DNA from 3 places in the Desulfotomaculum sp. genome. Region 3 is predicted to be linked to each of the others. Evidence: riboswitches for the same ligand, from Rfam matches in the RefSeq annotation. Region 3 holds a riboswitch; each other region holds the start of a gene.

Region 1 (10,361 bases), on a different contig from region 3:
CACCACATTTTCCTTTGTAAGTTTGCCCTAAGTAAAGCGTAATCCATTAGTAATTCATAGTTAAAAGATATGATCGTATCTCCGGGATTTAAGGAGGCCGCTATTTTGCTATGGTAGGGACAAAGATCCCCGTATAAAATTTTATCAAAGGTCAGTGCCATTAGCAGCAGATACTCCTCATAGGCCTTTAAAAGTCTTTCCCGTCCTGGTTGGTCCTCTTCCATTTCAATATTTAATAAAGTTAATACTTCTTCCATATCCAGGTTGGAATTACTTACCTCATTCCTAGAAACACCCCATAATCTCTCAATAAACTGAAATATATGATTATAGGTCATATCTTCATCTTCATAGTACCTCTCTCTGATTTGATGAATATTAATAACCCGCATGGCCTTTTGAAAGAAATTTTTAGCCACCGGGCTTGTTTCACCAAGATATGAGCCTTTGTATGCTGCTCCTGCACCGGCCCCCAACACATATACTCTGGTCACCGGATTCCTCCTATCTACTATCGGCTAACCCTAGTATGGCGCATTGGCAAAAAAAAATAACCCGGTAGCGGGCTATTAATTAAACAAAATCCTGAATACTTGTCCCATAAAATATAAGCCCGAAAAACAAATTACCGCCAGGCCAAATCTCTTGACAAAAATTGAGTCATCCCCCTCTAACCACTGACGGGTACCTTCATATAGATCGGCTTCCGTTTCTTCACATACCAGTTGATGCGTTATAGAAAAATCCATCACCATCTCCGCACTTTTCATCATGACTCCCCCCGAACATTTGTTTTTATTATTTTATTACCAAACCTATGTTCGTGTCAAGGGTAAAAAATAAACCTGTCATACTATTATGACAGGTCTAAAAACTTAGTGTTTACCAGTAACATTATAGGAAATAACCCTCTTTTCCCAGGTTCGCATGACTACCTGCTCATCCTTATTCTCTAGAATATACTGTGGCAATATGGGTGTTTTCCCATAGCCATTGGGTGCATTAATAATATAAGTGGGGACAGCAAGTCCAGATGTATAGCCTCTCAGTTGTTCCATAATAGCAATACCATCATCAACACCAGTGATAAAATGCCTGGTTCCCTTTACTGCTTTAGCATGAAAAATATAGTAGGGCCGAACACGGATGGTCAATAGACTCTGGTTTAATCTCTTCATGACATCTGGTTGATTATTAATGTCTTTTAATAAAACAGCCTGATTACCAAGGACTACGCCTGCCTTAACCAACATATCGCAGGCCTTTTTTGCCTCAGGTGTAACTTCCAAGGGACTATTAAACTGTGTATTGATATAAAGCGGTGGGTGGCTTTCTAAAATACTGCAAAGTTCCGGTGTAATTCTTTGGGGCATTGTGACAGGTGTTCTGGTACCGATTCGTTTTATTTCCACATGGGAAATATTATCTAATTCCGTGAGCAGCCAATCGATTTGTTTATCTGATAATAACAAGGCATCGCCGCCTGTTATTAAGACATCCCTTATTTCAGTGTTCTCTCTGATATACTGCAGTGCTCCTTGCAGCACCTGTTTTGATTTGTGAACATCAATTTCGCCAATATTTCTACGCCTTTGGCAATGTCGACAATACATCGCACATTGGTTCGTAACATTAATAATAAGACGATCCGGGTATCTTCTGGTCACCCCCGGCACAGGTGAAGTATATTCTTCTCCCATAGGGTCTTCAACACCATAGCGATCCAAAATTTCTTCTACACAGGGGACAGCCTGCAGCCATACAGGGCCGCCATGCCCACTGGCCATTGCCAGGGCCATATAATAGGGAGAAACAGCCCAACGGTATTGACGCCCAACCTTTTCGATTGCTTCTTTTTCGTCCGTTGTAAGATCCACCAGTTGACTTAGAACCTTAACATCTTTAATACGCTTGGCCATTTGCCAACGCCAATCCTGCCATTGTTTCTCATCCGCCTGAAAAAAATTCAGAATATTCTTTTTAGCAAGGTTATGCTGCTCCTGAATTTCAAAACCATTACGTATGTTAACCTTGTTCTCCAGGTAACCACTAATGTTTGATTTTAACTCCTTGGCCCTTTTAAGGGCTATTTTTCTTTTAGTTTGTTCCGACCGAAAATCTTCTGAAATTAAATGTACAGACATAAAAAAACCCCTTTCTTTATAGCTTACGAAGTTAGCTGAAGGGTTCGGGTCGAAAGGTTAAAACCCTACTGAATATAATCAGATTCACCCCAAAAATCGGGTCCTCCGCTCCTGTATGAACAGGATTCAGCTCCTACAAACATTTATCTAGTTTTTGTAAGTTGTCACAACTCATTTTACCATGTAAGTTGCCTGTATGTAAATAAAAAAGAAAGGCATTCCGAAGGGAATTACCTTTCAAATTTCCTTTTAAACCCTTATTAAACCTTCATTGTCAGAAGCATTTAGGTGTCCATACACGGTTATAATATCCCCGGCCAAAATACGACTATCTGGAGCAGGGTCAACAATATCCCCTTGCCCTTTGCGAACAATCGCCAATACTTTACTTTCATTGAGCCTGCTTTGGGCCAATGTTTTTCCGACCAGAATGGAATCGGGTAAGACCTTCCAATCTTCAATTTTATTTAAACGGCTTTCCAAATGGTAGGTGTGTTGTAATAAGTCTTCTAAAAGTCTTGAAATTTCACCATTTACACGGTCTCTTTCCTTTAATAGTTCATGTAATTTTTCATGGATACCAGTCAAAACCATCCGCTGATCAAAATCATCCAAGTATTTTTGAGCCGCTGAAACAGACTTAACCACCACACCAATACCAGGAACCACATCAACGATGCCCACCTCTTGTAAGAGGGTTAGTGCTCGTCTGATGGTTTCCGGTGAAACACTATATTTTCCTGCCAAAGTGGATCGGCCAAATATTTTTTGCCCTTCCTGATATTCTCCCCGGACAATTCGTTCGGCTATATCTGCAGCAATGGTAACATACCTTGCCAGATGTAGGTCATGATTTACCACAATAAGCTCCTCCATAATATATTATACTAGCTACATATTATAACCCCGTATCCAAAAAAGCAAAAGGCTTTTTAGAAAAACTTGGCACACTTGCCCCTGGTCAGGCAGGGAAATAGGGAAAGTCCCGGCTTAATAAAAAAAACAGGAACTGCACCGTAAAACACAGTCCCTGTGGAATTATATTTTGTTAATTAAATCTTAGAAATAAAGATCCCGTTCCCCGTCCTCAATTTGTTTTACTCTCGCTTCCGTCAAATTTCTAATCTGATCATTTTTAATTTCTGCTAAATGTTGGCGGATAGTCTCCTCACCAACTGCCCTTGTCTCCGGGGATGCATAGTCAATTAAATATTCTTTAAAGGTAAGAATTGCATTGGGTTGGCAGACGTTTTGAATCTCCCCGCTTTTTGCCAAAGCCATAAAGCGATCACCCGTACGGCCCTTGCGGTAACAGGCTGTGCAATAACTGGGAAGCCAGCCAGATTGACAAACATTGCGCAATACATCATCGGGATGGCGGTGGTCATCAACATAAAATTGCGGTGATTCTTCTTCGCCACAGCTGCCACTGGTGCAATTTTGCTTTTCTTGTTCCTTTTTATAACCACCTACCCCGGTACAGGAGCCGGCGGATATTTGAGATACACCGTAGTTCAGCAGCATATCCCTCTGCTCCGGTCGCTCGCGGGTGGATAAAATAAGTCCGGTATAGGGAACAGCCAGACGAACAATAGCAACTATCTTCGCAAACTCCTCGTCCTTAACCAAATACGGGAAGCTTTCGTAGTCGATGCCCTGAGCAGGACGCAAACGGGGTACGGATATGGTGTGAGGCCCTACGCCAAAACGTTCCTCAAGGTGTTGAGCATGCAGCATCAAGCCCATGACCTCAAATTTATAGTCGTATAGGCCAAACAAAGCACCAAAGCCTACATCATCAATGCCCCCTAACATCGCTCGATCATGGGCCGTGGTATGCCAATCGTAATCAGCCTTGGGACCACTGGGGTGCATATTTTTATAGGTTTCCCGATGGTATGTTTCTTGGAAAAGGATATAGGTTCCGATACCTGCTTCCCTTAGCAGCTGATATTCTTCGATGGTGGTAGCAGCTATGTTTACGTTGCAGCGGCGGATACTGCCGTTTTCAAATTTCAAACTGTAAATGGTTTTTAGGCATTCCAAAACATACTCAATGGAGCATTCACCAGGATGCTCTCCTGCTTCCAGGGCCAATCTCTTATGGCCCAGGGATTCTAAAATCTTTACTTCCTCTGCCACTTCCGCTTGGCTTAATTTACGCCGGTTGAATTGATGATCTCTACGATAACCACAATAAACACAGTTGTTGACACAGTGATCACTGATATACAAGGGAGCAAACATGACCAGTCTTTTACCATAGATTTTCAATTTTATTTCACCGGCAACCTTAAACATTAAATCCAGTAATTCCTGATCGTCATTTTGCAGGAGAATTGCTACTTCTGCCGGTGTCAAACCCTTTGCTTCCCTGGCCTTCTCGATAATTTCCCGCACTCTGGCCGATGCAGCTTTTTTCCCCTCTTCCAATAGGCTGTTTATGGTTCCCTCGTTGATAAAGTCCGCAGCTTCCCATTGATGCTGGTAAATATTCGCTTTGTTAATGGACATGCCTTTCCCCTACCTCTCATTCTTAAATTTTTCCTTTGGGCTATCGCCCCGTCCTGTACTAATGCTTCGTCCCACCTCTGTTAACAAGGCGGTAATCTTGCGGTGGGATTCAGCGGGATTTTCTTTACTACCGGCCTTGTCCGGATAAATTTGATATTTTTCACGGTAACTTTCCGGAGATAAGTTGGGCATAATCACATTGGCACCACAGCCGAGGGCCATTTGACGCCCCGCAGGGTGTAAAGTCCCTATTGCTGTGGTGGCCGGTAAATGGGTTTGGGGAAGCACCAGCCGGGCCACGGCAAGGGTTTTTAGGGTTAAGCTAAGATCCCCCGGTTTGCTATCCCTTAGCGGTGTCTGATGATGCGGTACAAAGGGTCCGAGGCCCGCCATTTCAACATCTAAATCCCTTAATAAAAGGATATCCTCTGCCAGTGTTGCCACTGTTTGACCAGGCAGCCCCACAATATTGCCAGAACCCACTTGATAGCCTAATTCCTTTAACCAGCCAATTTTTTTTATTCTTTCCGCCAGGGTGGTTGCTGGCCTAAGCTGCGTAAACAAATTGGGATCTGCGGTCTCATGTTTGAGCAGGTAGCGATCCGCTCCTGCTTCTTTCATCCGAGCAAAATCCTCTCTGCTGCGTTCTCCCACACAGGCTGTGATGGCAAAATTGCCGGCCTGCCTCACTTGCCGAATGATCTCTGCCAGTTCGGAACCGCTGTAATGGGGATCTTCCCCTGACTGCAAAACAATGGTACCATACCCCAGTTCTGCGGCATATTGAGCTGTTTTAATGATCTCCGCCAGGGGTATACGGTATCTTTGAATTTGTTTATTGCTTCTCCTGAGACCACAATAATAACAGTTATTACGACAATAATTGGAGAATTCGATGATTCCCCTGAGGTGCACCTCGTCACCAAAATGTTGTTTTCTTACTTGATCCGCCAACTTAAATAACTGGTTTTCTTCTTCTCCTGGCAGTGCACCTAATAAATCGATGATCTGCTGCCTGGATAATTTATCACCTGTGGCCGCTTTAGCTAGGGCCAGGCTAAAATTTTCCCCCAAGGCAGTTCCCCCTTCGTTTATGAATTTTGGTCAGCTAACATTGCTTGAATGGTTGGAAAGGGTGATAAAGCCCGATGTAAGATTCCCATGACATAGGCAATACAGACGCCATAATTGACCATGGGTACACCTGACTGCTGTACTTGCATCATCCGGGACAACATCTGCCTTCCATTGATCATACAGGCCCCGCAGTGCACCACCAGTTTGTACTCGGTCAAATCCTCGGGAAAGCTGTGGCCACTGCTCCAGTGAAATTCTAAATCTCCGCCAACAATTTTTTGTAACCAACCGGGTATTTTTTTCGTACCAATATCATCTTCCATACGATGGTGGGTGCAGGCTTCGGAAATTAACACCTTGTCACCTGGTTGCAAATTACCAATAGCCTTTGCCCCTGCCACCAATGTCTCTAAGTCCCCCTTATACCGGGCAAAGAGTATCGAAAAGGATGTTAATTGAATATCCTCCGGTGTATCTCTCGCTACTTCTTTAAAGGCCTGGGAGTCGGTAATAACTAGCTTGGGTTTTTTATTTAGGTTGCCCAGACATTCCCTTAGCTCGCTCTCTTTAACAACATAGGCCATTGCCCGGTGGTCCAGAATATCTCTGATGGTTTGCACCTGGGGTAAAATCAAACGTCCTTTAGGTGCTGCTGTATCAATGGGTGTTACTAGCACAACCGTATCCCCGGGATTTAATAGGTCACCTACAATTACCCGGTCATCCCAGTTTGCCGGAGCTGTTTTGACAATGGCTGCTTTTAACTCACTTATCCCCTGGCCAGTAAGAGCACTAACCAGCACTGGTTCCCTTGAAAATGCTGCCTTGGCCTGCTCGATATCCAGTTCAGCTACCCCTTGGATATCAATTTTGTTAAAGACCACAATGGTGGGGATTTTTTTGTTCTGGCAGTGCTGAGTAATCTTCAACTCATACTCGGTAAAGCCGTTTTGGGCATCAACAACCAATAGAGCCAGGTCTGCTTTATTAAATACATCCATCGACCTTTTAACCCTAAGTTCCCCCAGTTTGCCACTATCATCAAGGCCTGGTGTATCAATAAGAACTACCGGCCCCACCGGTAAAATCTCCATGGCCTTATAAACGGGATCGGTGGTGGTCCCGGGGGTGTTGGAGACCAGTGCGATATCTTGATTGGTTAAGGCATTAATAAGGCTTGATTTGCCGGCATTACGCCGGCCAAAAAGGGCGATATGCAACCGATTGCCCTTAGGGGTGTGATCCATTATTCAGCCTCCTCCTAATTGTCACTTCTAATTTGTTTCGCTGACCCAAGTCCCATGTTGGTTTTTAGTCTTTACGCTAATCGTTAACAGCCGATCATCAAGAAATGCCCCAAAGCGGATGCCTGATCAGTATTTGTTGCTAAGGGCTGTCTTTACTTGAACTCCCTTAATGTTGCCAAGTTTACCGGTCATGGCCCCAACTTCATCATTGGTACCTTGGATAATCAGGGATATAACGGAAAGCCCTGCTTCCTTATGGGGAATACCCATGCGGCCAATGATAATCTCGGCATAGCGACTTAAAATGCTATTGATTTCTGGTGCCTTGTCCCGTTCCTCAATGATGATCCCCACAACACCAATACGACGTAACATTTAATCACTCCCAACTAAAATTAAATACCCGTCAAGCCAGAGAAAGGCAGACGGGTAGCGTACAAGCAAAACCGCACACCCCTTGGTCCAAGGCACACTAGCCTCTCTCCTGAGGGAAATTGCATCCGTTTTTACACCCTCCAAGACAGGAAGTCCTAACTTGTCAGGTCTATTCTTATTATATCTGATACGAATTACCAGTCAATGGGTTGGTTGCATCTTTTCTGAAAATTCTTTATCCTCAATTTTAAGTATTACGTAATTCCTCAAAGGGAAATATTGCCTTAATGTCGAATATATCCACCTAAATTCTTTTAATCGCACACTAAAACAAGGGGTCATCGTCCCAAGCTCTTAAAATTACTTTGTGAATTTACGCCTGTGGAGACTTCTCTGGCGGAGAGGCAGGGAACTGTTTCCAGTCACGGGTCTATGATGCAGGAATTTCAAGTTAGGAATATTTTTCTATTATGAAAGGAACGGTGATATATTTATGGCAGTGGGTCAGGAAGATCAATTGGTGGTTTTTCAATTAAACGACCAACAGTATGCACTACCCATCAATGAAACCCAGGAAATCATACGTATGGCCGAAGTAACTAGATTACCCAACACGAATTTCTATGTGGAAGGTATTATTAATTTACGCGGTACAATTCTCCCTGTTATCAGCCTCAATCGAAGACTGGGATTACCCGAAACAGAAATAAATGAGGATACCAGAATAATTGTCGTAGAAAACAAAGGTAACAAGGTGGGAATGATTGTAGACAGTGTTCTAGAGGTTGGACGTTTCACCCAAGAAGAAGTGGAACCACCCAATTTAATTGGTGACAACGTAGAATATTTAAAGGGCGTTGTTAAAAAGGGAGATCAACTCTGGTTGCTAGTAAATTTGGATACGGTTTTATAAAAATGGCCGTAGGCTTTAAACCATTAGCATACTATCATCTTTAAAATTCTTTTAGATCGGATAAAAAAGAGGCTGTTGCACCATTAACGACGTGTGCAACAGCCCTTATCATTTTTACCCGTGCAAAGCCCATGAGTCCTGGCTCATGACTATATCAATACTGCTGTACCGCTGGCAGCTACCATAAGCATGCCTTCTCTGATCACTTCGTAGTCTAGATCCACACCCACAATGGCATTGGCTCCCATACGACGAGCATGTTCCGTCATTTCTGCCAGGGCAACCTCCCGGGCCTGGGCCAGTTTACTCTCGTACGCTCCACTGCGTCCGCCAACAATATCCGTAATGCTGGCAAAAATATCCCGCACTACGTTGGCACCCATGATCGCTTCTCCGTTGACAAGACCAAAATATTGCCGAATGACCTTTCCTTCAATGGTTCCTGTTGTAGTAATAATCATAAACAAACCTCCTAACACAAGGATTTTGGTTATCAACTAGTGGTGACTGCCAATTTATTTTATATACATATAACTTGGAGCCAACAAAGCCCAAGGCCAAATGCTATCCGATAGGCTGAAGGCTATTCTTTTTCTGCTACCGCCTTAAAGGCTTTGAAAGCTGCTTCGACTGTTTTTTCAATGTCCTTCTCCGTATGGGCCAAGGAAACAAAGGACGCTTCAAACTGGGAAGGTGCCAAGTAAATGCCCTGTTCCAGCATGCTTCTAAAGAAAACTCCATAGTTTTTAGTATCAGAGGAAGCCGCAGAGGCAAAGTCCCTTACTGCTTCCCTGGTAAAAAAGCAGGTCTGCAAAGACCCGGTCCGGTTAAAGGATACAGCCACATTGGCAGCCTGAGCGGCCTGGGCCAGTCCCTGGGCCAGGAGGGCCGATTTGCGATCCAACTCCTCATATACCCCCGGCTGTTGAAGCTGCACCAGGGTTGCGATACCCGCGGTCATGGCCAGGGGGTTGCCCGAGAGTGTCCCTGCTTGATAGACTGGCCCAGCCGGAGAAATCATTTGCATAATCTCCCTGGGGCCGCCGTAGGCACCAACTGGCAAGCCGCCGCCAATAATCTTACCCAGACAGGTTAAGTCTGGCAGCACATTATAATAGGCCTGGGCACCGCCATAGCTTAGGCGGAAACCAGTGATAACCTCATCAAAAATTAACAGGGCACCATATTTATTGCACAGACTCCTTAAGCCCTGCAGAAAGCCCTCTGCCGGTGCCACCACACCCATATTGCCGGCCAGCGGTTCCACAATAACCGCTGCAATATCCGAACCAACTTCCGCAAAGATTTTCTCCAGCAGCTCTAGGTCATTATAACAGGCATTGATGGTATTGCCGGCAATGTCTTCGGGTACCCCCGGGCTGGTGGGAACACCATGGGTCAAGGCCCCGGAACCAGCTTTAATTAATAAGGAGTCATGATGACCGTGATAACAACCCTCAAATTTAACAATCTTATTCCGATTGGTATAGGCCCGGGCCAATCGCAGGGCACTCATGGTGGCTTCGGTACCGGAGTTGACCATGCGAACCATTTCCACCGCAGGCAGTGCCTCTGCCACCTTTTCGGCTAAGGTTACTTCCAAATCCGTGGGTGCTCCGTAGGTAGTGCCCCGCTCCAAGCAACGTTGAATGGCTTGCACAACCGCCGGATGACGATGTCCTAAAATCAGGGGACCCCAGGAACAAACATAATCGATGTATTCATTGCCATCCATGTCCCACATATGGGAACCATCGCCTCGGGCAATAAAAGGTGGATCCATGTCCACCGACTTAAAGGCTCGCACGGGACTATTCACACCACCGGGTATAACCCTCTGGGCCTTATCAAATAACTCTTGTGACTTTTGGTAACTGGGAGCCATAGAGAACCTCCTAATCCATGAAATATTTCATACTGCTTTTCTTTAATTCCGCTACACTGTAAAGCAGCCGATAGTTTGTAACCCCGGCAATTTCAGAAAGCCTTGCTGCAATTTGCTGACACTCTTCTTGGCTGTGACCATGTACCATGGTATAAAAATTGTAAGGCCATTGCGGTAAGGACACCCTTTGATAGCAGTGGGTAACC
Region 2 (10,361 bases), on a different contig from region 3:
CAAAGGATCCGGTGTCTCCTGGTTCCCTGGTAAATACGATGGATACGTTACCGGACACAGCACCTTCCGGCGCAGCATTGGAGGTAACACATTTCCTGGTCCAGGTTCCATTAATTTCAGTCTCCTGGAAGGTAGTAACCTGGGAAGAATTGATTTCTTGACCTGCTTCATTGTAGAAGGCAATTTTAGCATCGACCCTATAGTTTTCGATGATGCCATTGGGTACAACATCTTGGATGTAGAAGCAGAATTCATACCGTAAGCCGGGACGAATCACTTCATTGGGAATACTCTGTACTAAGGAAGCTGTTTCAGCCGTTGGATTGATACAGTCAGATGTGGCAGGACCTCCTAAACCAACAGAGAATGAACCGTTACCATTTCTGCCTGGTTCACCTGGTGCTACGTTGGAAGTTTGCCATACATCTAGGATACAACCAGAGAAAGCTTCAAAGCCGGTGTTTGCCAGTACTTGCTGACCTACTAAATCCTGATCAGGCAGACAGGTTTGGATGAAGATTTGTTGATCTTCGGTAATTTTCAGAATAAAGCTAACCGTGGCTGTTTGATTAACCCTGGTCGGACGTGGCATATTAAAGGCAACGTCAACATTTACATCCTTAAAATCAATGTCAATATTGCTGGGATTCATAATCGGCAGCGGTGGGTTAAGTTTTACCGTCTTGGTAAAGGGTACATCCTCACCAACATGACGAACATCGTCCTCCCGATTGACATAGTAAACTTGCTTGTGAATCGTACCGTGAACCGTGATACTCCTTAATTCCCTCGGGCCGCACTCCTTTTCAAAGGCATGCACCGTGGCCTTGGGGCTGTGGCAGAAATTATTCATATAGCCAGGAAATTTGCTGGGGGGAATTACGTTTTGACGGAAGTTCTCCATGTCACGGGGCTGAATGATCCCACCGTAAACTGGATCTGCCTCTAAATCCCTTACCACCACATCAATATGGTCAATCTTTTTAGCCAATTCATCAAGGCAAAGAGTATTATCTACTGTTATAGAATCTGTGACATCCGCTATAACAATTGGCAGTTTAACTAAGACGCAACCGGTAAAACCGTTAGGCATTTTACTACCTCCTTATATTTAATAAAATTTTATATTTAACCCTTGGCTTCGCAAGGAATCCTAATAACCTCGCCCACAGTAAGGACATTGGGATTTGTCAGTTGTGGGTTCGCTGCTTGAATGGCCTGCACAGTAGTTCCATAACGCTGGGCCAATTTAGCTAAGGTATCTCCTCTGGCAATTGTATAGTTAAAGACTGTGCCGGGAACACAGGGTGTGGTTGGCGGTTCGGTTGTGGGTGCCACAGTCGGCCTGGGAGTAAAACCTATCACCACATCTTGTTCCACTGTTTCTGTAATTTTGACACACACTTTTAGTACTGCTTCAACAAGGATTTCACAGTCTTCATCCAGTTTTGCATTGGCCCATTCAACTTCGACATTTACGTCTGCTCTGTTACCAGGACGTGCCCCAGGTACATCAATAAAGGTCTTAAAGGTGACTTTTCGATGCAGCATATGCAAGGATTTATCCGCTTTCATTGCTGTATAAAGAACTTCAAACTCTACGGTGCCCTTAATTAATACCTTATCATGAATAATATCGATGTCCTTAATGGTGACATCCCCGACGGAAATTTCCCTTACTTTGTCAATATCAGGCTTACCATAGGGAGGTTCCTTGGAGTCCCGAACGATAACCTGCTTGCATTCCTCCGCAACCAAGCTTTCCATATCCAGTCTGGCGGTTTCTACATCTGCACCTTCAATCGCAGTAATTACATCTACTTCTCTGTCTTCCACCACACGTGCTCTTACTTTTATTACAATCATGGGAGAGAACTTACAGCCGTTTATATCGGCAAGGTCCATCTTACAAGATTCCACCATGGCATCCATGTAGACTTCCATACCCTGTTCAGCACCTTCAACCTCAATAAAGTTACTGAATTTAAAGGTCCTTTCAAAGGAGTGAACATGGTCCTTATAATACTTTTTATCTTGTTCAAAACCATGCCCGTGCTTATGTCCATGTTCATGTTTGCCGTGATCATGTTTGCCGTGATCTTTCTTTCTATCTGCTCGATATAGACATTCCATATCCACTTCGCCATCAAAGAGGATCTTGTTCCGAATAATTCTGGTATTGGTTATCTCCACATCACACATGCAGCGGATAACATCACTAATAATGAGATCCCTTTCATCGGGCAGTTCAAACTCATCATCAATTAGGATCTGCTTGGTATTGCTTCCCACCACTTGCTGCAGGTTCATTCTTTCTGTTTCACAGTTATAACCCTGGGGACATTCTGTTAAGGCGTTGACCTCCCGATCTTCAGTTACCCTAACGGTTATTTGAAGTACAGCAGCAACATCGTAGTCGCAATCCCGGGCCAGTTTTATGTTAATATCCTCGACCTCAAAGTCGATTTCAACATCCATGCCTGGCCGGGCACCCTCTACTTCAACAAAATCTGTAAAATCAAATTCTTCGGTAAAGCTATGCACAGACTGATCTTTTTTGAAAGCCGAATACATCACTTGCACCCGCAAGGTTCCCTCTACAATCACCTTATTAGGGATTACTTCAACTTTCCTTAACTTAACGATTGTGTCAATGGAAAGAATCTCTTCCATATCGGGTGTACCTGAGGGTAGCGTAAAGCTGTCTCGAATTATGGTTTGTTCTGTGTTTTCGCCAACAAGCTGTTTTACCCTAATTTGTTCTGTCCCGACGATCTGATTAGCCGGTTGGTTATTTATCTGCCGGAATTTTGGCTTGGGACTTTTCCTCATAACCATCAATCTTAGCCTCCTTTCAAGATATCTCCTTAATATATATATTGGATTGGCTGTAGAAATGTGCTGAAATTGTGGTCAATCCTTAAGAAAAAGCAAAAAAACGGGGGGAAATTTTTCCCCCCGTTTACATTTTATGGAATTGTCTGTTGTACAAGTTATTTAAGTTGTCCAATTAATTGGCTATTTTATGACCCTTAGCGCCGAGCAAATTGCTGAACCCAGATGTAGCCAGAGCCAGTATAACTTTGATATACGCCTACACCAATTTCATTGTAATTGGCATTTAAGATGTTCGCCCGGTGACCGGGGCTGTTCATCCAATCCTTCACGACCTGCTCAGGAGTTTTTTGACCCATGGCAATATTTTCCCCTGCTGCTTTGTAGCTGATACCAAATTTACGCATCATATCAAAGGGGGAGCCATAATTGGGAGATGTGTGAGAGAAATATCTGCTCTGATACATATCCTGCGCCTTTACCTGTGCAACTTTGGTTAAATCCTCTTTGGCAACCACAGGCTTTAGACCATTTTTTGCTCTTTCAGCATTAACCAAATCCACTACCTTCGTTTGAGCTTCATTCATAAAGGTAGTAGGCTCCTGGGGCACAGGTGTTGGCTCTGGTTGGGGAGCCGGCTTTGGTTCAGGTTGTGGTGCCGGTTGCGGCTCTGGTTTTGGCTCTGGTTTTGGCTCCGGTTTTGGTGCCGGTGCTGGCTGTTCCGGTTGCTGAATAGGCTCTGTAATGGGTTTATATGCTAATAGTTGAATACAAAGCTTACCAGAGCTGGTATCCGCAAAGGCCAAACCAATTCGATTGTATTTACTATTTAGGATCGAACTGCTGCCATAGTATTGAAGTTGCTTTTGGACCATCGATGCCACATCATTGCCGCGTACAGTGGTTTGTCCAAGGGTGCTATAACCACCGTTTTTGGCAATCGTTAACAGCATTGCGGAACTGGGAATTTGACCGGTTCTTTGATAATATGCCAAATTCTTGGCAGCTTGCCCGGACAGCTCTTGATCCGCCATCAGCGTTGCCAGACCACCTTTGGCGCGGGCTTCATTAACCAGTCTAACCATCTCTTGGCTATCATCGGTAGCCGCCATAGCTGACTGCGCCGTCATAACGGACATCATCATGGTTAATAGGAACAAGGTAGCCAGGAACATAGGAACTTTCTTCAAACGATACTGCATTTCTTTTCTCCTTTCCTTTTTGCCTCCGGAGTTAGCTGACGGGTTCGGGCAAGGAAATCCCTACCTTTAAAAGGATTCACCCCATAAACGGTTCCTCCGTACCCACTAAAGGGATTCGGCATCTGTAACTGGCGCTTTGCCTGTCCTAAATATACATAAATTAACCTAAATTGACAAAACCCGTAATAGCTGTTAATAATTTATTTAGTTGGTTAAAACAGGTGCACAAACAATTTTATGTAAAATAACACACTCTCCCGTGCGTATACCATATTTTTACACGGAACAAAAGCCCCGCTCTTATCGTCACGGGGCTTTCTTTCCTAGAACTCTACGTTTAGTTTATCCAAGACCACTTGAATATGATTGAAAACGGTCACCCTATCGGATCCGGCAAACAGTAAGCCAACTGCCCTATTGCCCTCTGTAAGGACTAAGGAACCACTATCTCCACCCTGGGATTTCATATCACAAATTACCTGATTGGAGAAATACGCATTACTATTGTCATCCATTTTTACTTGCATGGTGGTGCCTATGGCAGTAACTACTCCGGAGGTAATGCCCGTTGTTCTACCACTTTTAACGACCCTCATGCCGGGTTTTGCCTCTACAATCCCCTGCACTTTACCAATACCAAGTATCTCATCGGTAATCAGCTCGGGCTTGAGGGGCCGGGCAACAGCACAATCCACATGGTTTACTGCCCCTTCCCTTTTAAAGAATTTCAAATCATAATTGGGTCTAATCGTATGAACCAGCATGTTGGCAATCCTTGCTGCCCCGTTGGCTATGGGGCAGGTAGCAGGGGCCTCTCCCTTTTGGATAGGAATATACCTTAATAGTATTGCAATGCGGTCGTCCTTGGTGCCGCCATCATACTCACCTGGCTGCAATATAAGGTCTCCTGGGGCAGACCGACCGTCTTTCCCATCGGTGGCATTGGCTAAAATATGGTTATTTGAAAGAATAAGTGGCTCTCCCGTGGTACGATCGCGTACCATTGCCCCAAAGGTGCCAGCCGTTACCCGATAGTGTCCCAAACTAAATCCGGGTTGGGCGGGTCTGACATGTTTTTTTCTATCATCAGACAAAAAACGAATTTCACCAACTTCCACAACATCTGTTTCTAAACCATTAATCCTAAAGGGTACCTGTTCCTCCCTGCTTAAGCTTTCAGAACGTTCCTTTTTGGAGACAAAGATGATAATTGCCTTTTGCTCGGTTCTTTGCATGCCCACATGTTTATAGCCGACACCTACGCCTACAACATTTTTAATTCCAAGCAAACGCCATTTGGCTTTCTCCACAGTTTTCAAAAAATTTAACATAAAGGAAATCCCTCCTAAAATGTCCTAGATCATCATATGCTGGACTTTAGGAAGGGGTACTATGGTTTTAATATTCCGTTCTGGGTATGCCTAAGCGATGTTTTCCTCTGGTTTCCACCCCACCAATACCTTCAAAACCGGTAATGGTACTTTTAATAATTTCCCTTAAGGCAATGGGATCTTGAATGGAAGTATAGGCTATTTTTTCAACCACAAACACAGGATCATAGGCATGAATTAATACCCTTTTGGGGGAACTTGCAAAATTGGCACCGGCACTTAATACTACCTCATAGCAAGACTGGCAGGCACCGGCAAATATCACTAAATCATCCCGACTTTTTTCAAAGGTACGGGCAATTTTAACTGCTTCGACAAAGTATTTTGAGTTGTGGTAATTATTTACATTGCTTAAATCCTTGGCACCCTTTTTAATGCCGTCATGCCCGGTAAGTACTAAAATATCTGGGTAATGTTTTTCAAGAAGAGCCAGCACCCTTTTGGGTTGCTCCTCTTCATCAATAGCATACCCGAAGGCTGGTATAGAAAGGTTACGATAGGTGGTCATACATAAGTCTAAATAATCCTTATCTCCGTCCAGGTGGAGTACTGTACCGGGCACATCAAAACCCTCAATGTCACTGTCGTCTCCTTTTTCTGGTTGAGCAGTGCGGGTCATACATATTCCATCGGCACATCTTTTAAGTCGATCTTTTCGTTCATCCATGCGCCTTTTCATAACCCGTCCCATAACTTCTTCGTTTTTCCTTAAGGTCTGGGTCCAATATTTGGAAATGTCTTTTACATCTACTTTAATTAAGTCATCTACTAACGAACTAGCAAACAGTCGTATATCCAATCCCTTAAGGACTGCGTAATCTTTACCATCTTGCCCCTGGTAAACGCTGTTAACCTTAAAGAAAATATCATTGCCATAGGATTTACGGGCAACAATATCACCTTCTTTAATCTTTGGCACGGCCTTACCCCCTTTCTACATCATCTTATGTTGGGGGTAATAGGGTTGTTACACATCTACCAGCCGCTAACTGTGGGGTCTTTGTTAATGCATGTCACGGATTTACGACCCTTCGATGGGCCTGCACAAAAACCCATTTCCCAGGGCCAATACCAGTCCCTGGGAAATGGCCTAATAGTCCAAAAGACTGACGGCGGATGGCTATTTCGTATACCTATCCGCCACGCAGGAAGCGGCAAAGGAATCTGGTTTGATCTTGGCCGCAAAGCCGCTACCCGTTACCATTCCCACCACTTCCCGAATCAAATCCTTTGTTTCGCCCTGGGTTCCCACATCAATATGTATTTCGACAGCTAAATGTTCAAGCCCATCTTCAAGTAGGAAGTTTGTTATCTTTGCTCCCAATTCAAGGCTCCGGGTTGTTTCATAATAAATTTTTTGACGTAGGCTTTTTATTTTACTTTGTATGCTTTTATGGTAGTAATATCTGGCGCCCTTCCCTTTACGATGAACAATAACCGCAGTTACAAAACAAGTTTCATGACGAGTCTGCGAATCCGTTCCTACCACAATTTTATAAGAGGAGCAGGGAAGGTTCTTAATATAACTTAAGATATCCCCCATCATCTCACGGAAGCTCAATTTACCTTTGGAAGGGCTAGTAAAGTCCATATATTCCTCCACTGGCTACTACTTAATCGATGGCGCAAAAGGTATTTGCTAATAACGCAAAATCTTGAATCGTCAGTGTCTCTCCCCTTCTGGAGGGTTCTATTTCTATTTCACTTAGTATTTTGAGCCACGTTTCCTTATCTGCCAACCCTGATCCAGTCAGTGAATTTAGCAATGTTTTTCTTCTTTGGCCAAAGGCTGCACGAACAATCTTAAAAAACATTTCCTCACTTTGCAGACTCACGGGCGGGACTTTTCTTCTGGTTAACCGGATAACCGCAGATTCGACTTCCGGTGCTGGGTAAAATACGGTCTTAGGAACTTTAGCCACGATCTCGGGTACGGTATAATACTGCACAGCTACACTAAGGCTTCCATAATCCTTACCCCCTGGAGAAGCTTGCAAACGGTCCGCCACTTCCTTCTGCATCATAACAACCATTCGGTTCAAATTAAAACCACTGGTAAGCAAATGCATCAATAGGGGTGTCGTAATATAATAGGGGAGATTCGCCACCAAATTAAAACTTTTGGCATTGGGTCCAAAGGCACCAGCCGTGTATTCTGAGGCAATTTGGTCAAAATTTACCTTTAATGCATCCGCATGAACAACTTGGATGTTATCAAAGTCCGCCAAAGTCTCCTGCAGTATCGGCAATAGGGTTTGGTCAATCTCCACGGCAATGACCTTCCCCGCTGAGCGAGCCAAACGCCTGGTTAATACCCCAAGTCCAGGCCCAATTTCAAACACTAGATCCTCTGGGGCTAAATCCGCAGCATTGACTATTTTATCAATAATGTTAGCGTCCATGAGAAAATTTTGTCCTAAAGCCTTCCTTACCCTAAAGCCATGAGACTTAATAATTTCTTTAACCACGGATGGTGATGTTAATTCTCGCAAGGTACATTTCCTTCCTCTGTTTAGTCTATAGCTATTATACCCGTTATTTGGCAATCACAATAGGCTGTTAACTTAGCCATCAGCCAATTACGCCTGCTCTTTGCAGTCTCTCAAAGGCTGACGGCCCAAGGTTGACACATGAACTGCCCTAAAGTCCAAAAAGCTGAAGGCTAAAAAGGTCTCTCCAGCAAATGTGAGAGACCCCTTACTCCTTCTACAAAAGTTATCCTATAACAAAAACCATTTGCTACTCCAAAACATACACCCTCGTATTCCGCTTCCCCCAAGCAAGGGCTTCATTTTCTGATTCATAAAATAGGTCAATGCGATTTCCTTTGATCGCTCCTCCTGTGTCTCGGGCAATGGCTTTGCCATAGCCCTCCACGTATAATCTAGTTCCCAGGGGAATAACTGCCGGGTCAACTGCCGCTATCCCAGAACTGGGTGGTATACCTGAAGCCGTATTTTTACCAGTGTAGGTATACCCTGTTGCTAACATTTCCACTGCCCTGTTAAAACGAAGATCCTGACCACCACGGTTAACCATACTTAAAGTCCCGTATTGGGTCATACTATTTATAGGCCAGGCAATGACTTCTTTCGATTCGCAGTTTCTGGCCACCTCTATACCATTTTCATATCGAACAGCCCAAATCTCCCTTTGCAGACCTTCTTTTCCTTCCTTTACCTTTTTAACAATTCCCCGGTCCATTTGAGGGTTAGCAAGGCGTTCAGCCTGAAAGGGTATGGCCCGGTTATTATATTCTTTTTTAACATCTACACGGACTACCTCTATGTAAATGTTTTTTTCTAATTTCGTAGTTAATGCTGGTAGAACGATATCCTCCGGCTTTAATTGGATACCCTGTTCTTTCAATAACTCCTTAACATCCCTACTGCTTGTACGAACAACCTCGCTTTTACCAGCTACTTGAAGATGTACCGGTATCCCCCCGGTTACCAACTCATTTACAAAACCTTTTACCTCAACCATCATTTTAGGTATGGTTATTTTTTCTGACCATAGGGCAAAACCTAAAACCACCAAAGTCATGACAATTAAAACGGAAATACCGATCAACGCTGCTTTAGCAGCCTTTTTACTTGATTGTTTTGCTTCCAGCCCCGCTAATGTGGGACGTGGCGTTTGGGTAGGCCATTCCACTGGGCACCAATTCATAGAATCCCTCCCTTAGTGGTGCCAACCGGAACCAGAGCTCCTGGCTGACCCCTAAGTCTTATTAGGAATCTTTATTCTCCCAGTGAATGATACTTACCTCCTCAAAAATTTTTACATATTCCACGGTCTAACAACAGATAATCGCATTTTTTTAGAAAAGTGTACCCTCCGGTTTAGGCTATTATTCTACTAGATGCACTTTAATCGTACACCTACCCCAATGAATAGCTTGATCGTAGCTGTTAAAAAAAACGTCGATCCGATTGCCTTTAATGTCGCTACCTGTATCCGCAGCAACGGCATAACCGTAGTTTTCGACATATAATTTTGTTCCCAGGGGAATTACCCTGGGGTCAACTGCCACAATGCCCTCAGAGGGATAAATGCCCGTTGCCGTGCGGTTTCCCGTATGGGTGTATGCCGTGGAAACAACCGTTATTGTTTTGTTATCCTCTAGCGGCATGGAATTACTAAGGTTTCTGACGGCTCCCCCTGCCACGGATCTGGAGGTTCCACGTGAAACCATAACTTGTGGTCCATAAGCAACCAACTGTGGTTCTGGTTTTTTGACAACTTCTGTTCTTAATTGCTCCCTTTTTACTTCTTTACCATCCTGGTAGGTTATTTGAATATACTCCCGGCTCAGTCCACATCGGCCTTGTTTTATTACCCTTTGTTCCCCCGCCGGAAGGTTATAGTCCGGTTTTTTGACCACTTTATACTGGATAAGCTCCTGGTTTGTTATTTCCTCTGTATCAACCCTGGTTACATGTATAGATGCCCCATCCTTAACGGTTGAGTTTAAGGGTACCTCAACAATATCAGCTCTTCTTAAAGTTACCTGTGCTTTTTGCAATGCATCCGCTACAGTTCCCCGAAACTGTATGACGGGAATCTCTTGTTGATCCACAATAATTAGCAGGTGTTTGGCACAGCAGAAGCAATAAACCATAAAGGCTATCCCAATAATGAGTACCCCTAAGAGGAGCCGACAGGCTTCATCTTGCCATAGCTTCTTATTTATTATCCCGATAACGATACCCCCTTTAAACATTTTAGTGCCCTTAGAAATCAATATATTCCTCCGGGACCTAAAATATGTCAGTTAAAGGGAGTGTTTGGTAATTTATTCCATTTCGTTGGAAATATTCTAAACAAAAGACGGATGGCTTTTTTTCAAGGGGACACGCCCGTTTAGTCCATTTCACGAATATACTATATCAGCGGTCATGCTTGCCTATATATACCAAGCCCGGCCATA
Region 3 (10,361 bases):
AAAAAACGAAAAGAAAAACCGTGTGGAACATTTTTGACGAATAATCTTACCTTTTATGCGAGCAATATTTGAGGCCCCGGGGGTAAGAGTTGAATAAATGGGATTATACCCAGACAGTATATTTAGACTAGTCAGAAAACGGCAATGATTCAGCTAATGCGGCTGGGTCATTGTTTTTTGCTTAATATATTATAAACTGTTATATTTCGCGGTTTGACACTTATTAACCAATGAATTACAATACAATATAATATAAATTTATTTTAAATGCATATCGGAATAATTGTTATATCCAAAGTTATTCCGTCGTACTTGTGAAATTTATACCATAGTTCAACATAGAAAGGTGGGGGGGAAATGTCCTGGCAATCAACAATACTTAGTATGATCGGCGGTATGGGCCTGTTATTATACGGTATGTATGTTTTGAGTGAGGGGCTGCAAAAAATTGCCGGGAAAAAACTCCGGGAGGCCTTAACTACTCTAACTAAAAACAGAATCATTGCGATGGGGCTAGGAGCCATGGTTACGATTTTGTTCCAAAGTAGTACGGCAACCACCGTGATTCTGGTAAGCTTAACCAGTGCATCGATTATTAGTTTAAGGCAGACTTTAGCTGTGATTTTGGGTGCAGACATAGGCACCACCGTAACGGCACAATTAATAGCCCTTAAGGCCACAGAAATCTCCTTACCTATCGTAGGTATTGGTGCTACGATTGTTTTCTTTTCTAAGAATAACAAGAATAAACGCATTGGCCAGGTATTAATTGGTTTTGGCTTACTTTTTTTAGGTTTAAAAATCATGTCAGATACCATGTATCCCTTGAGAAATGACCCTGCCTTTGAGAACTTACTGTTACAGATGAGTGACAGGCCAGTCTTAGCATTAGCCTTGGCAGCGGTATTTACATTTTTGGTTCACAGCAGTGCAGCAACCATTGGTATTATTATGCTGCTGGCAATGCAGGGTATGATTACCTTAGTGCCTGCTATTTACATGCTATTTGGTGCCAACATAGGGACGGCATTTACGGCGATTCTATCCAGTCTGGGGTCTTCCAGGGAATCGAAGAGGGTTGCCACAGCCCACCTGTTATTTAAGGTGGTAGGTGTCTTGCTATTTCTTCCCTTTGTTACCCCATTGGCAGCTTTAATGTCAAATATAACGGCCAATGCAGGCTTTCAAGTTGCCAACGTTCATACCCTTTTTAATATTGCCATTGCTATATTATTTGTACCCTTTGTATCTCAATTTGTCCGATTTCTGGAGTACATTATTCCTGACAAAAAAGAAGCTGCGGATGATGTTATACCTAAATACTTGGATGAAAGCCTTATCAGCAGCCCGGAACTGGCCATTGGTATGGCGACCAAAGAGATTATGCACATATCCGATCACGTGACGGATATGATGAGGGAAGTATATCCGCTGCTAAAAAACTTTGATCAAGACCATGCTGAAAAATTACTTCAAAAGGAACATCATATTGATGTCTTATCCAAGGCCAGTAATAAATATCTAACCCTCTTACTTAGGCACCAACTATCGAAGGATGAGTTTAATAAAACAATGGGTCTAGTGCATATCGTCCGGGATTACGAACATATTGGCGATATCATTGAAAAGAATTTAATGTCCAAGGCAGAAAGCAAATCTGTTAATAACCTGGATTTCTCCGAAGAAGGGCATAAAGATATCCAGGCTATGCATAATAAGGTTTTTGAATTACTTCACCTGGTAAACACCTGCTTTGCCACCAATAGCTGCCTATTGGCGGAAAAAGCTAAAAGCTTTCAGGAAGATATTGCGGATTTGGAGTTTCGTCTCAGGATGAGTCATATTGCACGGATGCAAAAGGGAGCCGAGGAAACGGTGAACACCAGTTTTATCCATATGGATGTTATCAATGCCTATCTAAGAATCAGTGAGCACCTCAAGAACATTGCGATGGCCCTCACCGATGAAGTATCTTGTACCTGGCATGATGAGGCCCTAATACTTACGCCACCTTCGGAAATGTGGGCCGGAAGCAGTCAGCAAAATTCACCAAATAGGTAGATAATGGGTCTTGCCCTGTCAAGGGGGTGTCGATTGCTACGAAAAGTAGTTTGCGATACTCCCTTATTTATGTATTAAGCATTAAAAATTATTTCAAAGGGTAGTTGTTAAGTGATGAAAACAAAAGCGATACAATTGGGTGGGAAGAAAATACCTTACCTGCTTCGGGAGAGTAGCAGAGCAAAGAACATCAGCCTAAAAATTAGTATAGAAAAAGGGTTAGAGGTTGTGGTGCCGGTTAATTACCCCACCGGTCAGGTTGAGACACTACTAAGGGAAAAAGGGGAATGGATATTACAAAAACTAACCTTAATTTCCCAACGGGCACAACAGAAAAAAGAAAACAGCCTGGCAGAAAAACAGGCTGTACGTTTTTTGGGGAAATCCTACCCTGTGGTTCTGGTTTTTCAACAGGGCTACCCAGAGGTGGAACTGGTGGAAGATAGGATAATTGTTATGCTTCCACGGGAATATCAAGATAGGGTGGCTCAGATTATTGAGTCTTGGCTAAGGTACCAGGCCAAAAAAATTATTATGCAGAGATTAGAGGTTGTAGCCAAGGTATTCGGAGTTCATTACAAGCAGGTATTTATTAAAGATCAGAAAACCCGCTGGGGAAGTTGTTCCAGCCAAGGCAACTTAAATTTTAATTACCGATTAGTCATGGCACCACTATCCGTTATTGATTACCTGGTGGCCCATGAAGCAGCTCACTTAATAGAGATGAATCATTCCAAAAAATTTTGGGCCTTGGTGGAGCGTATTTGTCCCAATTACAAGGTTCAGCGAAAATGGTTAAAGGAACATGGCACAGAATTAACCCTATAGTTTTACTTCGGCCAAGGGCTTATCCTTAGAGTCACAAAGGGTCAGGGTGGTTGCTTTGTATTGGTTTTGGTCCATTTTAAAGGTGGTTTTTAATAACCCAATGGTGTCGGCATGGGATATGCCAATGACCCTTTGGATGGTGATAATTTCTTTGATGCCGTCATCATTGTAGTCCACCAGGCTATAATCCGCGATGGGATCGATCCAAGTGGCAATGTTATTTAACATATCTTCCAGATTGCTATATTGTTTTTGGTCTAGCTCAATCACTGCTTTAAGACCAGTCTCTTTATCTTCAAACTTGACATAATAATCGCCCATGTACTTGACCTCAAACCTTGGCGAGCTAGGATTCATTTCGTTTTCGTTGCTAAAAATTTGTTGTAAATTATTTTCGGATGCTTTATACACATTCAAACCCATTGCCCCAGCACTGCCACTGGACTGACGGTAAAGAAGGACTTCATCCCTTTGGTCATTGTCAATGTCTGCTAATGCCAGTTTAGCAAAGGAGTATAGACCATCTTCATGAAAAAGTTTGACTTTTTCCACCCCGTCTACTACTAAGGACCAGGATTGGGGTATGCCCTCCGGGGTCTCTTCAACATACAAAATCATTTTTTCCGGGGTTTTATTGCCAAAGATATTTTTGTCTAGTGTTTGTAGCATATGGGTATTGGCTGTGACAATAAAAGAAGCTTCTTCCTTAGCTAACGGATTGACTGGCTTAACCTCCGTATTTTGGAAGGAACAGCCGGCCACCAAAAGAGTTTGGGAGATAATCAAAAGGATCAAGGCTATTTTTTTCATTTCATTCTCCTCAATCTAATTTATATAAGTGATTATATTGTCTAAGACGCAGCATAAAGCAAAACGTTACACTTGAAAATCATGGGTATGGAGGAAAAAGTAAAATTAATTGAAAATTACAATCCACCTAGTACATCTTTTAGGGATGTATTAAAATGTTACAGTACGCTGGCAAGCAGTCAAAGGGTAGTTGACAAAATTGCTTTTCAGGAAGGACGGAATATATGCAAAAGTCTGACGTAAGTATGACACAAATTTCTGGCAGGGAAGGCTTTGGCAGTACATTAGGTGTGATTGCTGCAACCTTAGGCTCTGCGGTGGGCCTGGGGAACATTTGGAAATTTCCTTATATCACCGGTGAAAACGGTGGTGCCGCATTTATTCTTATTTACCTCGGTTGTGTTTGTTTTATTGGTTTACCCGTTATGATTTCGGAATTTATTATTGGCCGCAGGGCCAACACCGCCTGTGTGGGAGCTTTTAAAAAACTAGCCCCGGCGACACCTTGGTTCTTTACGGGATTATCCGGAGTGATCTGTGCTTTCTTTATTATGTTTTATTACACTTCGGTGGCTGGGTGGGTTTTTGCCTATATTTTTAAAGCCTTGACCGGAAAAATTGTAACCAGTGATCCGAAAATAGCCGAACAGGTTTTTTCCAGTTTAGTTACCAGTGTATGGTCCCCCTTAATCTGGCAATGGATTGTGCTCTTTGTGACGGGGGCTATTATTTTAGCCGGCGTTAAAAACGGCATCGAGCGAATGGCTAAGACCTTGCTACCCATACTTTTTCTTTTGTTAGTTATCTGTGTCATACGGGCCCTAACACTTCCCGGTGCCGCAGCAGGTGTGTCTTTTTTGTTTAGCCCGGATTTTTCTAAAATTACCGGCGCCACCATTCTGGCAGCCATGGGCTTAGCTTTCTTTAAACTTTCTGTTGGTATAGGTGTTATGACCACCTATGGCAGCTATATCGGCAGAGAGGAAAATCTGATTGGCACTGGGGTTAAGGTTGTTATCGCGGATACGATGGTTTCTGTATTGGCTGGTTTGGCCATCTTCCCAGCGGTGTTTGCCTTTGGTTTTAACCCAGATATGGGTCCGTCCTTACTTTTTATAACGATACCGATGGTTTTTAACGCCATGCCCTTCGGGCAAGTATTTTTAACCATCTTCTTTATTTTAGCTGCTATCGCTGCCATGGGCGCGATGATTTCCCTTTTTAACTCTCCTGTGGCTTATCTCACAGAGGACAGAGGCTGGTCCAGAACCAAAGCAACCATATTTACAGGGCTGGTTATGGCTGCCGTAGGCAGCACGGCGACCCTGTCCAACAGTTTGTTGGCTGATGTTCAGCTATTTAACCTGAATCTATTTAATTTTTACAGTTATTTAACAGATAATCTAATGATGCCCTTAACCGGTTTGTTTTTTGCCATATTTGCGGGATGGAAGCTTAGTCGTTGGGAGATTTTTGATGAAGTTTCGAATGGCGGTAGTTTAAATAATAGATCAAGGATAAGTTTTTACTTTGCTGCTATCCGCTTCGTGGCACCCATAGCGATCATCATTATTATTCTAAATGGGTTAGGCTTTATTAAATTATAGAATTGTTAGAAAAACTTCACCTTCCCAGGGTGGGGTTTTTTATGCGCTGGAAAAAGAAACTAAGAAAACCCGCGGTGACTCTTTGGGTTCGTTGCAGCAGGATGCCAGCTACCCTTTCAACCGAGGCAAGGCCTTTTTGCTGGATTAGTTCAGGCAGGTAATGGGATGAGATCCGGGCATTTTCCTTTACCCAACCGCAGGCGTGGGGTGCAACATGGTAAATACCTTCTAATCTTACGACAAAATCATGATAGTTGTCTCTGGACCAATCCTCAAAAAATTTATGACCGCTTAGTACCAGACCGCAGGCGTGATGGGGTACACACAAGTCCTGTAAAATGTGGCAGGCGGCACCCAAATAAAAAATAGATTTTTCCCGGTGTCCTGATTGCCAATATTTGATGGAACGCTCAAAATAATAGCTGCATTCCGTTGGTGCATCAGGGCCGTGCCAGAGGCCAGTGGCTTTAGCATGGTTATAATAATGACTAATGTTTTTAAAGCCCTGGTCACTCCAGTGGGACCCTCGGTTCAGTGCTTCCAAATAGGACTGAAGGATGCGACCTTCACCTTGAAGGCCATCTTTTTTTAATATCTCAAGGGCCTGTTGATTGCAAAAGTCATGGGTATTACGCGGTCGGTCAGTTTTTATAATAACCTGAAAGGGCAAGGTTAAGGATAACATAACCTTGGCACAGTTCCAGGTGGCGTGGGTTAATGTCATAGACTGTCACCTAATAAATGAAATAGACGTTCCAAAACATTATTCCCTCCAAATAGGAAAAATATGAAATAGGTGGTTAAGTCGGAAAGAAAGGAGGGACCAAAGGCCAAAATTGGCTTAGTCTGACAAAAAAGTTTATTTTTTTGGAAGGAAATTGGTACCTTTTGGCGAATTTGTTAATAAAATAAGAAGAACGCCGAATTTCATTGAAAACGGGGGAACCATTTTTATGGGGTTAACTACCATTGGTAGCGGGCAAACTTTCTGTCCGAACCCGTCAGCTAACTCCGTAGGTGTAGAAAGTGGGGAAAACATCATTGTCGTTGCTTAAAAAGATGGCAGTGCTGGCTAGCTCTGTGTGTATGGCCATAGTGGTGTGGGTTGGTTTTGCCGATGCAGCTCAGGTGACTGTACAAAGTGGTGATACATTGTGGTCCATTGCCAATCGTTGCGGAACCTCGGTGGAGAACGTTAAACAACTGAATAACCTCGAAAGTGATAGTTTGCAAATTGGCCAGGTGCTAGATGTGCCTGATCAATCAGCCAACCAGGCCGTTAGACCCCGTACCGAAGATCCCGAAACTTCCAGGGGTGTAGTAGACCGTGCCGTAGCCGTTTTAGATTATGCTAAGCAATATGTTGGTGTTAAATACCGTTCCGGTGGAGAAAGTCCTGCGGGTTTTGATTGTTCAGGCTATGTACGTTATGTTTTTAAAAACTTTGGTTTTGATTTGGTTCATACCGCCGCCGGTCAATATCATGCAGGTGTTGCCATTAAAAAAGCCGAGTTGCGACCAGGGGATCTAGTATTCTTTAATACCGGTGGTGCTGGTATTAACCATTCTGGTATTTATATGGGGAACAGTCAATTTATTCACTCCTCTTCCTCCCGTGGTATACGTATTGATTCTCTTTCTGATAGCTACTGGTCTCCTAAATATCGTGGGGCCAATCGAATTTTAAAGTAATAAGTTAAAGCCCTGGAGTAAGCTCCGGGGCTTTTATATTTAGCCATTAGCATAGTAGCCGTTAGCAGTTAGCTGCCTTGAAAAATGGCTTAGTCATTCGACGGTGCCAGGCACTTGCCCGCTGTTAGGTTATCTTAGTTTGAAGGGTTTTGCTGCGGCCAAGAGCCAGGCACCTGGTTGTAAAATACTTTGGGAAGGGTCTTTAGCTCATGGCCCATAGACAGTAGAAGACACCCAGCAGGGTGCCTTCTTTTAGCTTAGTAGGTAAATTCTATGGCGTCCGATTCCTCAATCTCGAAACCTTCCACGATATCTTCTGCAAACCATACGGTATAATCTTCATCATCTTCCAAACGGTCATCATCGTCTAGGGTAAGTGTTAACTTACTACCGCTAATGCTGGCAGCATCAATATCAAGTTCCTTATTCCCGGCCATTACATGGATGCCGGAACCATTGGCAGAGAAGTCGTCACCTTTTTGGATGGTCTGGTTAAATTCAATAACGATGGTGGTAGCATTGGTTGCTTTTACCTTATTAACAGCCAGTTCGGCAGCCTCGGTGGTAAAGCACCATTCTCCCTTTTTAAGGCCGGTGAAGACATGATCCTTAGTATCAGTTTCTACAAGAATACCATCGTTAATCGTAATGCAATACTTGGTGTTACTGTCCAGTTTTTTGTTGTTAGCCAATTTAATCTGCAGTTTGTCATTGTTTTTGGTGAAGACAACGGCGTACTCAATATTAGCAGCGACCCATTTCCCGCCACTGTACTTATACATGTTCACTGCATCAACTAAATCCTCTAAATCATTACCCTTTGTATAGCCCATCGCTTCTTCAAACCGAACGGTAAATTCCTTGGTGTCAACATCAATCTTAGCATTGTGGCTAGGGGTTAGTTTTTGAATGTAGTCTTCTGTTTGTTTTTCTTTATCGGTGTTATCCTCTAAATCAGCGACGTCAATGAAACGGCTGATCATCACCGCAAATTCACCCCTGGAAATGGGCTTAAAGGGATTTAAATAGCCATCCGGCGTACCTTTCATAATACCTTTATTATACATGGAGGCAACATATATTAATTCATCCTTCTTTAGTTGGTTAGCATCCTTAGCAAAGGAAAGCATCTCCTTTAAAGAGATATTTTCATCTCCGGCGGCACGACTTAACCACATGGCTACCTCAATACGAGTGGCTGGCTTATTGCCAAGCCATTTGGTTAGTTCCCAATCAGCAAGAATTCCTGCATCATAGGCTTGCAGTGGAGCCACACCCATCCAACTGGGGAAAATATTTTGAATCAATTCGGCTTTGTCGCTGTCGGTCCCTTGATGGTCTACCACTCTCATAATAATGGCAATGGCTTCGTTTTTTGATACGGATTGTTGGGGTTTAAAACTTTTATCCTCATAACCTTTCATTATACCCGTTAACTGTAGTTTTTCAATTTCATACTTGGCCCAATGGTTTTTAATATCTTTAAAGTTGCTAGTATAGGTATATTGCACCATTTTCTTTTGTAAGCCTGGTGCCACCTTCTTATCTTTTTTATCGTTGTCAGCCCAGGCAGCCCCTGCTAATAATGTTGAACACATACAAACTGTAAGGATAGTAGCTGTAATTTTAGCAATTTTTTTCAAAATCATTCTCCTTTCAAAGATCTTTAACAGTACACCTACTATTGGGGCGCCTCCAATAACGGGTGTTATCTTTGTTTTGTATTACGTGGTAAAAAATTAATATCAAGGGGTACCCAGTTTGGATTATTCGCAGGTCATTGATTCTAACTTTGCCATTGCCCTTAGAGGGCTAACAGCTAATGGCGAACAGCACTTTAAGCGTGACAAATATACCTCCCCGCCGTCATAGTTTGTAAGAGTAGGATCTATTTTTTCTGGTAATTTTGTTGCCTATATGTTAAACTTTGACTGATTTGCAAATCTATCTGTTAGGAGGCAAGCATATGAAAAGAATTGCGTTTTTTTTAATGATTATCCTTTCCTTAATCTTTGCTGGTTGTGTTGATAATACAAAGGAACAGCAACCTCAAAAACAAACCGGGACCCAATCCCAAGACCCGGCAAAGGGAAAGGTAAAGATTACGTTGTATTTTGCTAATGAAAATGCCGATGCCTTAGTACCAGTGGAACGGGAAATTGATAAGCCCAATGACATGGTGATTGCTCTGGTTAATGAGCTTAATAAGCCAGAAAAATATGCAGCAGTTTTACCCCAGGGAACAGAGTTAATCGACTATAAAGCCGAAGGTGATACCCTGATTCTTAACTTTAACCAGGCCTTTGTCAATTTACAGGGGTCCACCGGGGAGCTTATTACTGTAAATTCACTGGTTAATACACTAACGGAGCTACCCCAATACAAAAGTGTGAAGCTTTTGGTTGAGCAAAAGCCCCTGGAAACTGGGCATGCCATTTATGACCAACCGTTACCAAGAAATGAAAGTGTGATCCAGAAATAAGGCCGTCCCATTGGAAATTTTTGAATTTGCAGCCCCATCAAAAAGGAGTGCGGCTAAACTACTTGAAAGTAGTTGAGCCACACTCCTTTTTTGCATTGAAGAGCTAGTTATTTGTATTGGATTGTTCATACTCGAAGTGTAGTTTAATATCCTGTGTAAATTTACGACGACTCAGCTCTTTTAAGATATGATTTAAAAAGAATACCCCTAAGGATATAACCACACCAAAGAAATAGTTTTCCATGACCATCCCACCTTTGAAATTGATAACATAGAAACAAAAGGAAAGGAATAATTCTTTTTTGCTTCTATATTGTAAATAGAGGGGGTGTTTTTATGTTGTCTCCCAGTTTAGAAGATTACTTGGAAGAGATTTACCGTCTTAGTCAAAGTGGTCAATCCATACGGGTTACAGATATTGCTGCCTGCCTTACAGTCAGTTTGCCATCTGTCACCAGAGCCTTACAGAAACTAAATGAAAGCCAATACATTCATTATCGTCCCTATAAGGATATTGTCTTAACGAATAAAGGCAAGGAATTAGGACACTTTTTAGTAGAGAGAAATAGGATTATACGGGAGTTTTTACGTTTAATTGGTTCCCAGTGTGATGTGGCAGCTGAGGCGGAGGCAATGGAACACTATCTTTCTCTACCAACTGTAACGGCAATCATAAACTTTGTTAAATTCACGGAACAACATCCATCTTGGTTAGATGATTTTAGAAAATATAGCAAAGGGTAGTAATCCAACCGATTAAACCAGTCCCAAGAGTCTGGCAGATTGGGCAACGATAAAACATACTGCGCAGGCAATCGAGAGTGGAAGGATAGCCGCCAAGATGGTCCATTTAATGCTAGCTGATTCACGCCAGATGGTCC

The links. Region 3 has a riboswitch for cyclic di-AMP ahead of AC1U9Z_RS04350 (C40 family peptidase). Riboswitches for the same ligand answer to the same signal wherever they lie in the genome.
Region 1: another riboswitch for cyclic di-AMP. It lies ahead of eam (glutamate 2,3-aminomutase); the one in region 3 lies ahead of AC1U9Z_RS04350 (C40 family peptidase).
Region 2: another riboswitch for cyclic di-AMP. It lies ahead of AC1U9Z_RS10665 (CAP domain-containing protein); the one in region 3 lies ahead of AC1U9Z_RS04350 (C40 family peptidase).

The regions. Positions count from the first base shown of each region.
Region 1 is NZ_CEVWQM010000003.1:135,344-145,704, forward strand. It holds gene AC1U9Z_RS02740 (hypothetical protein) at 1-494, opposite strand, end outside; gene AC1U9Z_RS02745 (hypothetical protein) at 570-770, opposite strand; gene eam (glutamate 2,3-aminomutase) at 876-2,144, opposite strand; cyclic di-AMP (ydaO/yuaA leader) riboswitch at 2,150-2,286, opposite strand; gene AC1U9Z_RS02755 (GntR family transcriptional regulator) at 2,394-3,005, opposite strand; gene hydG ([FeFe] hydrogenase H-cluster radical SAM maturase HydG) at 3,204-4,658, opposite strand; gene hydE ([FeFe] hydrogenase H-cluster radical SAM maturase HydE) at 4,668-5,732, opposite strand; gene hydF ([FeFe] hydrogenase H-cluster maturation GTPase HydF) at 5,750-6,982, opposite strand; gene AC1U9Z_RS02775 (TM1266 family iron-only hydrogenase system putative regulator) at 7,109-7,357, opposite strand; gene AC1U9Z_RS02780 (chemotaxis protein CheW) at 7,851-8,270, shown strand; gene AC1U9Z_RS02785 (YbjQ family protein) at 8,420-8,731, opposite strand; gene hemL (glutamate-1-semialdehyde 2,1-aminomutase) at 8,854-10,155, opposite strand; gene ahbB (siroheme decarboxylase subunit beta) at 10,166-10,361, opposite strand, start outside.
Region 2 is NZ_CEVWQM010000016.1:12,694-23,054, forward strand. It holds gene AC1U9Z_RS10655 (DUF3794 domain-containing protein) at 1-1,093, opposite strand, end outside; gene AC1U9Z_RS10660 (DUF3794 and LysM peptidoglycan-binding domain-containing protein) at 1,129-2,838, opposite strand; gene AC1U9Z_RS10665 (CAP domain-containing protein) at 3,033-4,037, opposite strand; cyclic di-AMP (ydaO/yuaA leader) riboswitch at 4,043-4,168, opposite strand; gene AC1U9Z_RS10670 (chymotrypsin family serine protease) at 4,361-5,368, opposite strand; gene yabG (sporulation peptidase YabG) at 5,436-6,347, opposite strand; gene AC1U9Z_RS10680 (ribonuclease H-like YkuK family protein) at 6,549-7,019, opposite strand; gene rsmA (16S rRNA (adenine(1518)-N(6)/adenine(1519)-N(6))-dimethyltransferase RsmA) at 7,042-7,920, opposite strand; gene AC1U9Z_RS10690 (3D domain-containing protein) at 8,168-9,100, opposite strand; gene AC1U9Z_RS10695 (3D domain-containing protein) at 9,282-10,175, opposite strand.
Region 3 is NZ_CEVWQM010000005.1:80,449-90,809, forward strand. It holds gene AC1U9Z_RS04320 (DUF502 domain-containing protein) at 1-44, shown strand, start outside; gene AC1U9Z_RS04325 (Na/Pi cotransporter family protein) at 358-2,061, shown strand; gene AC1U9Z_RS04330 (M48 family metallopeptidase) at 2,176-2,889, shown strand; gene AC1U9Z_RS04335 (hypothetical protein) at 2,884-3,699, opposite strand; gene AC1U9Z_RS04340 (sodium-dependent transporter) at 3,924-5,306, shown strand; gene AC1U9Z_RS04345 (zinc dependent phospholipase C family protein) at 5,323-6,030, opposite strand; cyclic di-AMP (ydaO/yuaA leader) riboswitch at 6,215-6,342, shown strand; gene AC1U9Z_RS04350 (C40 family peptidase) at 6,348-6,998, shown strand; gene AC1U9Z_RS04355 (S-layer homology domain-containing protein) at 7,256-8,647, opposite strand; gene AC1U9Z_RS04360 (GerMN domain-containing protein) at 8,965-9,480, shown strand; gene AC1U9Z_RS04365 (metal-dependent transcriptional regulator) at 9,817-10,224, shown strand; gene AC1U9Z_RS04370 (nucleoside recognition domain-containing protein) at 10,237-10,361, opposite strand, start outside.